2 regions of the Sphingomonas sp. GW821-FHT03E12 genome follow, and region 1 is predicted to be linked to the other one. Evidence: predicted binding sites of a transcription regulator. Region 1 holds the regulator's gene; the other holds the start of a gene.
What was found. Region 1 encodes LexA, which represses DNA repair genes until DNA is damaged. Its sites were predicted from a motif close to GTTCCNCNCTTGTTCT; they were not measured.

Region 1 (7,099 bases):
CGGGCGGGATCGCGGCGGCGCTGGTGACGGGGGACCGCGGGGCGATATCCGAAGCGGATGGCGAAGCGCTGCGGCGATCGGGGCTGGCGCATCTGCTGTCGGTGAGCGGCCTGCACGTTACCGCGGTGGTGGGCGCGACGATGCTGCTGGTGCTGCGGCTGCTTGCGCTCAGTCCGGCCCTAGCGCTGCGCTGGCCATTGCCGGTGATCGCAGCGGGCGCGGCGGGCGTCGCGGCGGTGGGCTATACGCTGCTCACCGGCGCCGAGGTGCCGACGGTGCGGTCGTGTATCGCGGCGCTGTTGGTGCTGGCGGCGATGATGCTGGGGCGCGAGGCGATTACGCTGCGGCTGGTGGCGTTCGGCGCGCTGGTCGTGCTGCTGCTCTGGCCCGAGGCGCTGATCGGGCCGAGCTTCCAGATGAGCTTTGCGGCGGTGACCGCGATCGTCGCGTTGCACGAGAGCCGGCGCGTGCGCGGCTGGTTCGAGCGGCGCGAGGAGGGCTGGGCACGCAGGGTTGCGCGGGGTGTCGGATCGCTGTTGCTGACAGGACTTGTGGTGGAGATCGCGCTGACGCCCATCGCGCTGTTCCACTTCCACAAATCCGGCGTCTATGGCGCGCTCGCGAACATCGTCGCGATCCCGCTCACCACCTTCGTCATCATGCCGCTGGAGGCGGCGGCGCTGTTCTTCGACCTTATCGGGCTTGGTGCGCCCTTCTGGTGGCTCACCGAGCGGGCATTATGGCTGCTGCTCGGCCTTGCGCATGCCGCGGCGAATGCACCGGGAGCGCTGGCAATGCTGCCGGGAATGCCGGGCGGTGCCTATGCGTTGATGGTGGCGGGCGGATTGTGGTTCGCGCTGTGGAAGACGCGGGTGCGGCTGGCAGGGCTGATGCCGGTGGCGGTGGGAGCGGTGTGGGCGCTCGCGACGCCGATGCCGGATCTGCTGGTGACGGGCGACGGGCGGCACCTGGCGCTGCGGATGCCGGGCGGGGAGATTGCCATCCTGCGCGACCGGGCGGGCGACTATGTGCGTGACATGATGGCGGAGAGTGGCGGGGTGGACGCTGAACTGCCCGCGCTGGCGGAACAGCTGGGTGCGCGGTGCAGCCCCGATCTGTGCCTGATCGATATCGAGCGTGAGGGGCGGCGCTGGCGGGTCGCGGCGACGCGGAGCGGCTATCTGGTGCCGTGGCGGGAGATGATTGCGGTGTGCCGCTCGGTGGATATCCTGGTCTCGGACCGCCGCCTGCCGCCAGGATGTATGCCGAAGTGGTTGAAGCTCGATCGGGCGATGCTGGCGAAGACCGGCGGGGTGGCGATCATGCTGGGCACGACGCCGGAGGTGCGGACCGTACGGCGGGCAGGGGCGCGGCATCCGTGGATCGAGGCGGAGCGGGTGGCGGCAACGCGTTCGGGCGGGACGCAGTGACCCGCGATCAAGGCGTGACTGACGATGCCTCCGGCCGATGGACGATGTGGATCTTGTTGCCGTCAGGATCACGCAAATAGGCGCCATAATAGCCCTGCCCGTAATGCTCGCGCGGCCCAGGAGCTCCCGCGTCGGTCCCGCCGTGACGCAGGGCCTGCGCATGGGCGAGATTTACCGCTTCGGGCGAGGGAGCGAGGAAGGCGACCATGCTGCCGTTGCCGTGCGAGCACGGCTCTCCGTCAAATGGCAGATAAGTGTAGAAGCGGGGCAGGCTGGCGCCCGGCTTATGCCAGCACAGCGATGGCGGCCCGCCATCGGGCGTCACTGGACGCCGGGCAAGCTCGAGTGGGATCAGCAGCGCATCGTAGAAGGAAGCCGCGCGATCGAGGTCGCTGACGCCGACGGTTATGTGGCTGAACATCACCACGCCTTCAAATCCCGTTGACGATCGAAGCGAGCGCCTTCAGCCGAGCGTCATTGCGACGGTAGAATGTCCATTGCTTGATCCGCTTCGGCGTCACCAGACCGCTGCCCTGCAGCACCCGCATATGTTCGCTGAGTGTCGATGCATTGATGCCGAGCTTCTCCGCGATGAGCTGACCGCATACGCCATCTTCGATCAGGTCACCGTCCCGCTGTGGCGGAAAATGCGCGGTCGGTTCCCTGAGCCAGGCCAGGATCTGAAGGCGGCGATCGTTGCCCAGGGCGCGGAACAGCTCTGCGTCGGTCATATTCGATAGTTTGCCAATCAACGAAATGCGTGTCAATCATGCAGCGGATTGGAGTCGTACATGCCCAGATTGCCCTTCTTCACTGCTGATGTTTTTACGGACCAGCGCTTCGGTGGGAATCCACTCGCCGTGGTGATGGGAGGCGAAGCGCTCGACAGCGCGACGATGCAGGCGGTGGCGGCCGAGTTCAATCTCAGCGAAACCACCTTCATCCTGCCACCGGCCGATCCCGTGAACACGGCGCGTGTCCGTATCTTCAACCGCACGGCGGAGATGGCCTTTGCAGGGCACCCGATGGTCGGCACCGCCTTCGTTCTCGCCGGTCAACAACCCGGCCTGACAGACGCGACGTTCGAGATTCCCGCCGGGCTTGTCCGCGTCAGGATCGAGCGGGATGCCCAGGGTACGCCCGTTGCCGCCACGATCGCGGCGCCGCAACCATTGAGCATCGGTGAGCCAATTGCGGTCGATGTCATCACGCAGGTCTTGCGGTTGGAGACCGGCGACGTCGTAACCGCAACGCATCCGCCGATCGTCGCATCGAACGGCAACCCCTATGTCATCGCGGAACTGACCAGCGACGCGCTCGCACGCTGTGCCCCCGATCTTGCGGCATTCAGGGCGGCGCTTGCTGCCCATCCGCATCTGGGCAACCGATTCTCGGTCCATGTCTATTGCAAGCAGGGGCGCGCCCTTCGCGCCCGGATGTTCGCGCCGTTGGCCGGGACGTGGGAAGATCCCGCCACCGGAAGCGCGAACGCGCCCCTTGCCTGCCTGCTGCTGTCGTTTGAGCCGGATAGCGATGAAGCCCGCTTCCTGATCCATCAGGGTGTCGAAATGGGCAGGCCAAGCCTGTTGGACGTCGAGGCACGCCGTTCACCGGAAGGCATTGTCGCGACCCTGCGTGGCGCGTGCGTCGCCGTCATGGAGGGGGAAATCCGCGTGTGATCGAGGGAGGTTCGGTCGAGCGCTCGCCTCCATCGCGACGTCGCGCTACTCCATCCCCGGGTAGCGTGCGAACTCCGGAAGATTATGCATATCCTTCATCCAGCCGATGCGCTCGGCGACCTGGATGTGCGCGCCGGCGGGGATCACGTCGGGATCGTCGAGCGTTGCGACCTGCGTATCGACGATGCCGGGAAGGTTCTCCGCATTGCGGTAGAACAGGCCCGTCCCGCAGGTGCCGCAGAAATAGCGGCGGCCATGTTCGGATGAGGCATATTCCTGTGGTTCGCCCCGGGTGACGCTGAGCGCGTCCTCCTGGAACATCGCCCAGCCGACCATCGGCGCGCCCGATGCGCGGCGGCAGTCGGTGCAGTGGCACAGCGCGTGATGCATCGGATCGCCGGTCAGTGTGTAACGAATCGCGCCGCAATGGCAGCCGCCTTCAAGGGTGGTCATTGCTCTCTCCTGTCACTGGGTGGACGCATGCAGGATAGGCACGGCAGGCGCGCGCTCAATTACCTGGAAGGTAAAGGCGCAGGGCTGCAGTACGGCCTGGCAGGTCCGAAATCATGATCAATGGAAAGGGCGGCCGCAGCCGCCCTTCGCATTCAGTAGCGCCGCAGCAAGCCCGCGAGGCGGCCCTGGACGCGCACCTGATCGGGGCGGTAGCGCTGCGGATCATAGGCGCGGTTGGCCGGATCGAGCCGGACCATGCTGCCTTCGTTGCGGAAATATTTGAGCGTCGCCTCGCTGTCCTCGATCAGCGCCACGACGATTTCGCCGTCGCGGGCCGTCTCCTGACGGCGGATCAGCGCATAGTCGCCGTCGAAGATCCCGGCCTCGACCATCGAATCCCCGGCGACCTCGAGCGCGTAATGTTCGCCCGAGCCGAGCAGGGCGGCGGGGACCGGGAGCATGGTCGAGCCTTCCAGCGCCTCGATCGGCACGCCCGCGGCGATGCGGCCGTGCAGCGGAATCTCGATCACATCGTTTGCGGGGGCCGGCTGCGGCGCGGGGCGAGCGAGCGTGACGACATTGTCCTTGGCGGGGGCGGCCTTTTTGGGCTCGGCACGCTCAGGCATCTTGAGCACTTCGAGCGCGCGCGCGCGATTAGGCAGGCGGCGCAGGAAGCCGCGTTCCTCGAGTGCGGAGATCAGCCGGTGGACGCCCGACTTCGACTTGAGATCGAGCGCGTCCTTCATCTCCTCGAACGAGGGCGAGACGCCGGTCTCGTTCAACCGGTCGGCGATGAAGCAGATCAGCTCATGCTGCTTCTTCGTAAGCATCGGACGTTCTCCATCTGGAACAGACATGGAACGTTTACGCCTTGTTCTTGTATGATGTCAAGGCGGAGCTTCACCAGAAAGGCAGGATTTCCACCGAGTCGCCGGTTTGCGCGGGTTGCGCGTGGGGCGAGCGCACGATCAGGCAGTCCGCGCGGGCGAGCGTGCGGAGCATCGAGCTGTCCTGGATTGCGGCGGCGACGACGCGTCCGTCGCGATGCGCGGCGCGCAGATAGTCGGCGCGCGGTCCGTTGGCGGGGAGCGGTTCGCCGAGTGTTGCGGTGCGCATCCGCGGCAGCGGATCGGCAGCGCCCGAGAGATGCGCGACGAGCGGGAGAAGAAAGAGCTGCGCCGTGACGAAGGCGGAGACCGGGTTGCCGGGCAGCCCCAGCACCATTGTGGCGCCAAGTTTCCCCGCCATCATCGGTTTGCCGGGGCGGAGCGCGATCTTCCAGAAATCGATGTCCGCGCCAGCCGCCAGGAGCGCGGGCCGGACAAGGTCATGGTCACCGACCGATGCGCCGCCGGTGGTGACGAGGATATCGGTGCCGACCCCGGCAAAGGTCGCCGCCAGGATATCGTGCCGGTCGGGCAGGATGCCGAGGTCGGTGATCTCGACCGGAAGCCCAGCCAGCATAGCGGCGAGCATCATGCCGTTGCTCTCGGGCAACTGACCGGGGGCGAGCGGTTCGCCGGGCGTGCGCAACTCGTCGCCCGTCGCGGCGATCGCGATGCGGATGCGGCGGCGAGCGGGCAGGGTGGCATGGCCGGCGACCGCGGCGAGTGCGATCCGGGCGGGGGTCAGACGCTCACCAGCGGAGATCAGCGTTTCACCCGCGCGGAAATCGAGCCCGGCCGCGCGGACATTGCGGCCTTTGCCGGCGGGTCCGTCGCCGTCGAGGTGCAGACGGCTGCCTTCGCGCCGCGCTTCCTCCTGCACCAGCACGGTATCGGTACCGTCAGGCAGGACGGCGCCGGTGAAGATGCGTACCGCCTGATGTGCGGCGACGATGCCCGCGGACGGGCGGCCGGCGGCGCTTTCGCCGGTCACGTCCCAAGGGCCGGGCAGATCGGCGAAGCGAATCGCATAGCCGTCCATTGCCGATACCGGCTGCTCTGGTTGCGTGCGCAAGGCGGTGACGGCCGCGGCGGCCCATCGGCCGCAGGCTTCGTTGAGCGGTATGTCTTCCACCGAAATCGCGGACGCAAGCGCGAGCAGGCGGTGCTGGGCTTCGGCGACGGGAAGAAGGTGGTCCATCGCCGCGGGGGTACCGCGCGGCGGCGGCTGGGTCGAGAGGATCAGCGCGCCGGGCGTGCCGCTTCGGTCAGCCGCGCCATCTCATGCGGGCGCAGCGCGATGCGGAATTCGGCGACGTGCCGCGCACCGTGGCATTCGATCACCCGGATCGGCCAGCCGCCTATTCCAGGCAGCGAAAGCCAGAGCGAGGAGAGCGGGGCGAATTCGGTCGCGCTTTCGAACTCGGTGAGCGTGCTGCTGAGCGTATTGAGCTGCGCATTCCACCAATTGGCGCCCGAGCGGACATGGGTGGCGATATCGAGCTTGAGGGCATCCTTGACCGCGCCCAGCGCCGAGGGGGCATATTCCTGCACCGGAGTGCCATTGGGGCCGGGGCGGCGCGTCGCGATCTTGCGCAGCCAGGGCATCAGGATCTGCCAGCCGAGCTCCTCGACAAAGGCGATGCCGGCCTGACCGCGTTCGGTCCAGCGCACCTCACCCTGGATCGGGCGCAGGCCGTCGAGCGTCAACTCGACCTGCTCGCCGGGCGTCAGCACCGCGCGCGTCTCGACACCGACGCCGGCGGTGGAGAGGTTGCGCGTCCAGGCAAAATCGACCTGGCCATTGTGCCGCACGCAGAGACGGTGGCGCAGCTCGATACGCGGCATCTGGCGCCGCTCGGCCGGAAGCGCCGCGAGGCAGCGGGCGAGCGCGCCCACGACGTCGAGCGGTTCATCGAACCGGAAGGCGACCGCGTCGGGATCGTCGCCGACGATCGATCCGTCGGCGGCGAGGCCGAAGGGCAGCTCGATCGTCGCGCGTGCGCCGTTGCTGACCGGGCCGGAGACGGTGAGCGATGCGCCGGCCGATGTGAGGCGGTGGACGAAACAGTTCCGCTCGCCCGCGCTGCCGAGCAGCAGTCTTGCAGGCGATGCATCCTCGACCGCACCGGGTGCAGCGTCTAGCTCGCCGGACAGCGAGAAGATCGCTGATCGTGCCGGAAGTGTCATTGGATCCCCACCCGTTTGTCGGGAGGACCGTGCGCGCTTGCCCCTCAAGAATGTCTGAGCGAGCAGGGTGGAGTGAAAATTAACCTTCTGGGTTCACCCAGTCTCCGGACTTGCCGCCTGTCTTGGAAACGAGACGGATATCCTCGATCCGCATCGCCTTATCGATCGCCTTGGCCATGTCGTAGACGGTGAGCAGCGCGACCGAGACCGCGGTGAGCGCCTCCATCTCGACGCCGGTCCGGCCGGTCAGCGCGACGGTTGCGGTCGCGGTGACCCCGGTCGCGTCAGGGACAAGATCGAGTGTGATCTTCGTCAGCGCCAGCGGGTGGCAGAGCGGAATGAGGTCGCTGGTCTTCTTCGCCGCCATGATTCCGGCGACGCGTGCGACCGACAGGACGTCGCCTTTCTTGACCAGGCCGTCACGAATCGCCGCGGCGGCCGCCGACGACATGGTGATGCGGCC
Region 2 (7,099 bases), on a different contig from region 1:
ACCAGCCAATCGCGCCGAACGCCGCAAGGCGGTGTCACCGGATCGCTCGACGGGGAAACCCGGGGCTGGATCGCGCGGGGCGCCCCGTTCGGAGGCTCGTCCGGCCGCTGGCGCCGCAAAGCCTGGCAATCGCGGCGCTGCCCGGCACGTGCGTCCGGATTCCGACGACCGCCCCAAGACGGCAGGCCGGCGGGCACCGGCAGCCCGGGACGACCGGCCTTCGGAGGAGCGCGCAAGGCCGGCAGCCCGGAAACCCGCCGGACCGGAAAAATTCGGCGTCGGGCAGCGCCGGCGCCAGCGCGTAGCGTCCGACAAGGCTTCGAGACGCGAAGCCGATCCGCGCACGGCTGCGGCAGGCAAGCCAGCCAAGGCCAGGCCCGCGCGGATCGACGACGATGCCGGTCCGCTGCTCGATCGCCCCAAGCGCCACTATCGCTCGAACGATCGCCGCCCCCGCCCGCCGGCGGGCAAGGGGGCGCCCGCCAAGCGGGGGCCGCGTAAATGAGGATCATCGCCGGCCAATGGCGCGGCCGTCCGCTCGCGGCGCCCAAGGGAGACGCCACCCGCCCCACCGCCGATCGCACGCGTGAGGCGCTGTTCTCGATGCTCGCCAGCCGCGTCGGCAGCTTCGAGGATCTGGCCGTCGCCGATCTCTTCGCCGGGTCGGGTGCGCTCGGATTCGAGGCATTGTCGCGCGGCGCCGCCTCGTGCCTGTTCGTCGAGCAGGATCGGGCCGCGCTCGATGCGCTACGTATGAATGCGGAGAAGCTGGGCGTCCGCGCGGACATCCGCGCCACCTCGGTCCTCGCGCTCGGTCCCGCGCCCAAGCCCATGGACGTGATTCTGATGGACCCGCCCTATGGCACCGGCGCAGGCTCGGTCGCGCTCGACAAGCTCGCCCGCCTCGGCTGGACCGGCCCTGCGACCTGGATCAGCATCGAGACCGCGAAGAATGAGGCGATCGAAGTCGCCGGTTTCGAGATCGACGCCGAACGCGTGCACGGCAAGGCCAAGCTGACGATCCTGCGCGCAACCTGATCCGCGTCAGGGAACCCGGCCCGCTGCTTCGTGGTTCTGCCACGAAGTGCTACCCAGCGGAGCCGGACATGCGATACACGCCCGTCGCGATCTGCGCAGCTGCCCTGCTCTTCACCGGCCCTGCATCGGTGCAGGCGCAATGGCTCAACCCCACGCTCGATGCGCAACGCTGGGACAATCTCCGCAAGCATCAGCAGCGGCAGCGCCAACGCGCGCAGCAGAAGCACAAGGTCACCCACCCGGCCGGGCGCGTCACACAGGCCCAGCGTCAGGCGGCGTGGTCGCGCAACAAGGCCGAATATCGCCGCCGCATGCTCCGCGACGGCCCCGCCAGCGCGGACCGCTGGCTCGACAGCCTCGTCCTCGCCGGACGCTAGGTCGTTTCGCGCCGGTCTCTCAGCGCGATCAGCGCCACCAGGCTCAGCACCGCCGCCGCGCTCAGATACCAGCCCACCGGCATCAGCCCGCCCTTGAGCGCCAGCTTCTGCGCGAAGAACGGCGTCAGCCCGCCGCCGATCACCCCCGCGATGTTGAAGGTCATCGACGCGCCGGTGTAGCGCACACGCGGCGGGAACAGGTCTGTCAGCCACGCGCCGAGCGGCCCGTAGACGAAGCCCATCGCGAACAGCAGCAGCGACAGGAACGCGAACACCCCGATGAGGCCGCCCGCCATCAGCGGCGCGATCACGAACCCGCTCGCGGCGACCAGCACGCACCCGCCCGCCAGCACGCGCCGCGGATCGTATTTGGCGTCGGCCATCCACGCGGCCAGGTAGATGCCCGCCGCCATGAACAGGATCGCGACCAGCTGGCACCCCAGGAAGTCCTGCATCGGATAGCCGAGCGACTTGGTCCCCCAGCCCAGCAGGAACGCGGTCGCGATATAATAGGTCGCGAAGCACGCCACCGCGCCGATCGTCCCGCCCAGCAGCGCACCGCCATGCTTGGTTACGACCTCGCCCAGCGGCACCTTGGGCGGCGGCGCTTCGGCCAGGCTCGCCTTGAACTCGGGCGTTTCGCCCAGCTTGAGCCGCACCCATAGCCCCACCGCGACCAGCGCCGCGGACAGCACGAACGGGATGCGCCAGCCCCATTCGGCGAACTGCGCCGGGGTCATCATCATGCCGAGCAGCAGGAACAGGCCGTTGGCGGCGATGAACCCCGCAGGCGCCCCCATCTGTGGCGCGCTGCCGAAGCGGGCGCGCCAGCCCGGCGGCGCATTCTCCACCGCCAGCAGCGCCGCGCCGCCCCATTCGCCGCCAAGGCCAAAGCCCTGCCCGAACCGCAGCACGCACAAAGCGAACGGCGCGATCCACCCCGCCATCTCATAGGTCGGCAGGAACGCCACCAGCGTGGTCGAAAGCCCCATCGTCAGCAGCGACGCGACGAGGGTCGCCTTGCGTCCGATCCGGTCGCCATAATGGCCGAACACCGCTGCCCCCACCGGCCGCGCAAAGAATGCGATCGAGAGCGTCAGATACGCCCAGAGCTGCGTTTCCGCCTCGCTCCCGATGAAGAACAACTTCCCGAACACCAGCGCCGCGGCGGTCGCGTAGATGTAGAAATCGTAGAACTCGATTCCCGTCCCTACAAAGCTCGCCCATAGCGCGCGGCGTTGCCGTGCCCGGTCAGCGTCCATCCATCACTCCCCAGATCGTGCGGCGTTCGCGCGCCGTCACTTCTTGTCTTCGAAGCAGGTCGTGCGAGTCACCTGCACCACCTGGCCCTTGTCGTCCTTGATTTCCTTGCGGCCGGCCTCGCACGGCTTCTGCTCGGGGGTCTGGTCGAACCCGCCGGTGCGCCAGCCCACATAGAGCGCCACGCCCGCCAGGGCGACGAGCAGCAACAGCCGGCGTGCATTGAACCGGCGCTTGATCTTGTCCCACATGCTGCTCCCCTGCACCCGCCCGCGCGCCCGCGCAAGCGGTGTCTCGGGCGCACGGCACCCGGCACCGCTTCAGCGCGCCATCCGCGCTTGCCCCGACTCGCCGCGTTCCCTAACTGTTCACCGATGTCCGTACCGCAAGCCTCTCCCGACGATCCCCCCTATCTGCGCGGCCTCAACCCGCCGCAGCGCGAAGCCGTGCTCACGCTCGACGGACCCGTCCTCGTCCTTGCCGGCGCAGGCACCGGCAAGACCGCCGCGCTCACCGCGCGCCTCGCCCATCTCCTCTGGACCCGCCGCGCCTATCCGTCGGAGATCCTCAGCGTCACCTTCACCAACAAGGCCGCGCGCGAGATGCGTGAGCGTGTCCGGGGGCTGGTCGGCGACGCGGTCGAGGGGATGCCGTGGCTCGGCACCTTCCACGCGATCGGCGCCAAGATGCTGCGCCGCCATGCCGAGCTGGTCGGGCTGCAGAACAACTTCACCATCCTCGACACCGACGATCAGCTGCGCCTGATCAAGCAGCTCATCACCGCCAACGACCTCGACGAGAAGCGCTGGCCCGCGCGCCAGCTCGCCGGGCTGATCGACGGGTGGAAGAACAAGGGCCTGACGCCGAAGGACCTCGACGCCGGCGAGTCCGAGCTGTTCGCCAATGGCCGCGGCCAGTCGCTCTACGCGCAATATCAGGACCGGCTGCGCACGCTCAACGCCTGCGACTTCGGCGACCTGCTGCTGCACATGCTGACGATCCTCAAGACCCACCGCGACGTGCTGCAACAGTACCAGCAGCGCTTCCGCTACATCATGGTAGACGAGTATCAGGACACCAACAGCGTCCAGTATCTCTGGCTCCGCCTGCTCGCGCAGGAGCGCAAGAACATCTGCTGCGTCGGCGACGACGATCAGTCGATCTATTCGTGGCGCGGCGCGCAGGTCGAGAATATCCTCAAGTTCGAGAAGGATTTCCCCGGCGCCAAGGTGATCCGCCTCGAACAGAATTACCGCTCCACCCCGCACATCCTCGCCGCCGCTTCCGGCGTCATCGCCAACAACGGCGGCCGCCTCGGCAAGGAGCTGTGGACCGAGAAGGACGCGGGCGAGAAGGTCAAGGTCGTCGGCGTATGGGACGGGCCGGAAGAGGCCCGCCGCGTCGGCGAGGAGATCGAGGGCGCCCAGCGCCGCGACGGCAAATCGCTCGACGAATTCGCCATCCTCGTCCGCGCCCAGCACCAGACGCGCGAGTTCGAAGACCGCTTCATCGCCACCGGCCTGCCCTATCGCATCGTCGGCGGCTTCCGCTTCTACGAGCGTGCCGAGATCCGCGACGCGCTCGCCTATCTCCGCATCGTCCATCAGGGCGCCGACGACCTCGCCTTCGAACGCATCGTCAACGTCCCCAAGCGCGGCCTCGGCGACAAGGCGATCGCCAAGATCCACCAGCTCGCCCGGGCCGAGGGCATCCCCCTGCTCCTCGCCGCCGCGCGCATCCTCGACACCGACGAGCTGACGCCCCAGGCCCGCCGCGCGCTCGGCAACTTCGTCGGCGACGTCGCCCGCTGGCGCGACATGGCCTATTCCTCCCCGAGCTCGCTCTGGGAGGGGGATCGTCCGCAGGACGGTGGAGGGGCCCCGGCGCAGCCGGGAGGAATCCCCCATACCGAGCTCGCCCAGATCATCCTCGACGAAAGCGGCTACACCGCGATGTGGCAGGCGGACCGCACCGCCGAGGCCGCCGGCCGGCTCGAGAACCTCTCCGAACTCGTCCGCGCGATGGAGGAATACGAAACCCTCGGCGCCTTCCTCGAGCATGTCAGCCTCGTCATGGACAATGACGCCGCGGCGGACGAGCCCAAGGTCACGATCATGACCATCCACGCCGCCAAGGGGCTTGAGTTCGACACTGTGTTCCTCGCGGGGTGGGAGGAAGGCATCTTCCCGTCGCAGCGCGCGCTCGACGAAGGCGGCCTCGCCTCATTGGAGGAGGAACGCCGCCTCGCCTATGTCGCGATCACCCGTGCCCGCCGCCTCGCGACCATCCTCCACGCCGCCAACCGCCGCATCTACGGCCAGTGGACCAGCTCCATCCCCAGCCGTTTCGTCGGCGAGCTGCCCAAGGACCATGTCGATGAGGAATCGACCATGTCCGGCGGCGCCAGCCTGTGGCGCGCCAACTGGAGCGAGCATAGCGACCCCTTCGCCCATGTCGGCCGCGGCACCGGCCGAGGCCCCGGCTGGCAACGCGCCGCCGCCCCCAGCTCGACCTTCACCACCGCCCCCAAGCGCGTCGTCGAAAGCCGCGCCAGCGCGGTGAGCCTGGGCAACAAGGGCCGCGACGACCTGTCATTGGGCATGCGCGTCTTCCACCAGAAGTTCGGCTACGGCGAAATCGTCGAGATCGAAGGCAACAAGCTGGAGATCGAGTTCGAACAGGCCGGGCGGAAGCGGGTAATGGATAGTTTTGTGTCGGTGGGGTAACATTAAAATATCTGACGGGGGGTGCCTGTGACTGCTGAAATCGCCATTCTGAATAAGCTGGCAGTGACTTTAGCCGCCGATAGCGCAGTCACTCTATCAGTGGGCGGCACGCAAAAAGTCTACAACTCAGCTGACAAAATCTTCGAGGCAACCAATCACGACCCGATTGGCATAATGGTTTATAACAATCCGGAATTTCAAGGAATTCCTATTGAAGCAAGTATCAAGATTTTCCGGGACCAAAAATGCCACTCTCATTTTGATACGGTATTTAGTTTCGCAGAATCTTTTCTTTCATATCTAGAATCTATCGAAGCGCCAACCCTTACAATTGAAGAAGCCATCTTTGGTTCCCTTGTTCACAAAATGGACTCTCTAAGGGAACTTTATAACAGAGCCGGGTCAAGGGTTATCGACGAACTCTCTGAGCTTCCAGAAGAAGACACGACTGGCGAGAAAATTCTAGCCAAGATGGAGTCCGAGGTTTTTCTCGCCCTTACCCAAGAGTTACTTATTTTACAGGAGCGAAGCACACCTGAATGGGCGAATGGCCTAGATGAGGCTGCGGTTCAAGCGGCTCATGGGGAGACCATTGACCAGCTGATCTCCATTGTTTTCGGGGACATACAGCTTTCCCAATCCGCCTTGGATCGTATCAAGTCCATTTCGGCGCTCTGTCTTCTGAAGGACTATCAGCACGAACAACTCACTGGCCTCGTATTCGCCGGATTTGGAAAAAGCGAGATTTTCCCCTCACTTGTTTCCTATGCGATCTACGGTGTGATCGCTGGAAAGCTGAAATATCGATTCGACCGAAAATTCGACGTTGATCGGAAGCTTGTTCCAGTCGCGACCGTCATCCCGTTTGCGCAGCAGGAGATGGTAGATCGATTTATGTACGGAATGGATCAGCAGTTCCTTGACTTGTGCGATCGATATTTCGACGGCGCCTTGAGTTCATTGCGCCTGCAAATTGAAGGCGTCGCCGCGACTATGGATGAGCCAGTGGCGACAGCTCTGAAGGAGGCCGTCGAAAATTCACTTGAAGGCATAATGGAGGAGTTTCGCAGGAAGCTCGTCCCCGATCATCTAAGCAGTTCGGAGGCCAAATTTTCAGACATCATCCGGTCGATGCCGAAGCAGGAATTGGCCGCACTTTCGGAAAGCCTCGTTCAGATCACGTCCCTCAAACGAAAATTTTCAGCCGATGCCGAGTCGGTGGGTGGGCCAATTGACGTGGCAATGATAACGCGCGCTGAAGGATTTGTTTGGGTGAAGCGAAAGCACTTTTTCGAGCCGGAGCTTAACCCTCGCTACTTCTTTCGACGTTATGGGTCCACAAGCCCGGCTAAGGGCGCCGATCAGGAAGGTTCAGAATGAGCGGCCATTGGACAAGCCTTCACGCGTCAGAGAAGCGCGAACCCGTGCCATTCGCTCAGTCTCACCGCTTGGCGACTACTTCACCATCGGATCGAGCGAAGGCGAGCGTCGAGCGAGTCACAAACACAATTGTGAAATCGTTTGAAGATGTGAAAAAGAGGTAGTCCGGCCTGTCGCTGCTGGCAGTTCCAACATGCTAACCTTCACCCCCCTCTCCCCCCGCGCCATCGCCATCGTCGCGGAAGGCCATTTCACCGTCGCCGACGTCGCGCCCGCGCTCGCCCGGATCGAGGCCCTCCTCGACAGCACGCCGCAGCT

Region 2: AC07TU_RS12010 (ATP-dependent helicase) is a predicted target of LexA. The motif match lies at 3,031-3,046, and genes of this name have one in related genera.

The regions. Positions count from the first base shown of each region.
Region 1 covers NZ_JBWKUF010000004.1:325,688-332,786, forward strand. Annotated here, with positions in the region: gene AC07TU_RS14775 (ComEC/Rec2 family competence protein) at 1-1,430, shown strand, start outside; gene AC07TU_RS14780 (VOC family protein) at 1,438-1,851, opposite strand; gene AC07TU_RS14785 (ArsR/SmtB family transcription factor) at 1,862-2,161, opposite strand; gene AC07TU_RS14790 (PhzF family phenazine biosynthesis protein) at 2,222-3,109, shown strand; gene AC07TU_RS14795 (GFA family protein) at 3,155-3,562, opposite strand; gene lexA (transcriptional repressor LexA) at 3,715-4,392, opposite strand; gene AC07TU_RS14805 (molybdopterin molybdotransferase MoeA) at 4,463-5,647, opposite strand; gene AC07TU_RS14810 (PilZ domain-containing protein) at 5,689-6,636, opposite strand; gene moaC (cyclic pyranopterin monophosphate synthase MoaC) at 6,716-7,099, opposite strand, start outside.
Region 2 covers NZ_JBWKUF010000003.1:482,475-489,573, forward strand. Annotated here, with positions in the region: gene AC07TU_RS11985 (pseudouridine synthase) at 1-505, shown strand, start outside; gene rsmD (16S rRNA (guanine(966)-N(2))-methyltransferase RsmD) at 502-1,038, shown strand; gene AC07TU_RS11995 (hypothetical protein) at 1,107-1,415, shown strand; gene AC07TU_RS12000 (MFS transporter) at 1,412-2,677, opposite strand; gene AC07TU_RS12005 (hypothetical protein) at 2,714-2,926, opposite strand; gene AC07TU_RS12010 (ATP-dependent helicase) at 3,050-5,401, shown strand; gene AC07TU_RS12015 (hypothetical protein) at 5,429-6,781, shown strand; gene AC07TU_RS12020 (SpoIIAA family protein) at 6,975-7,099, shown strand, end outside.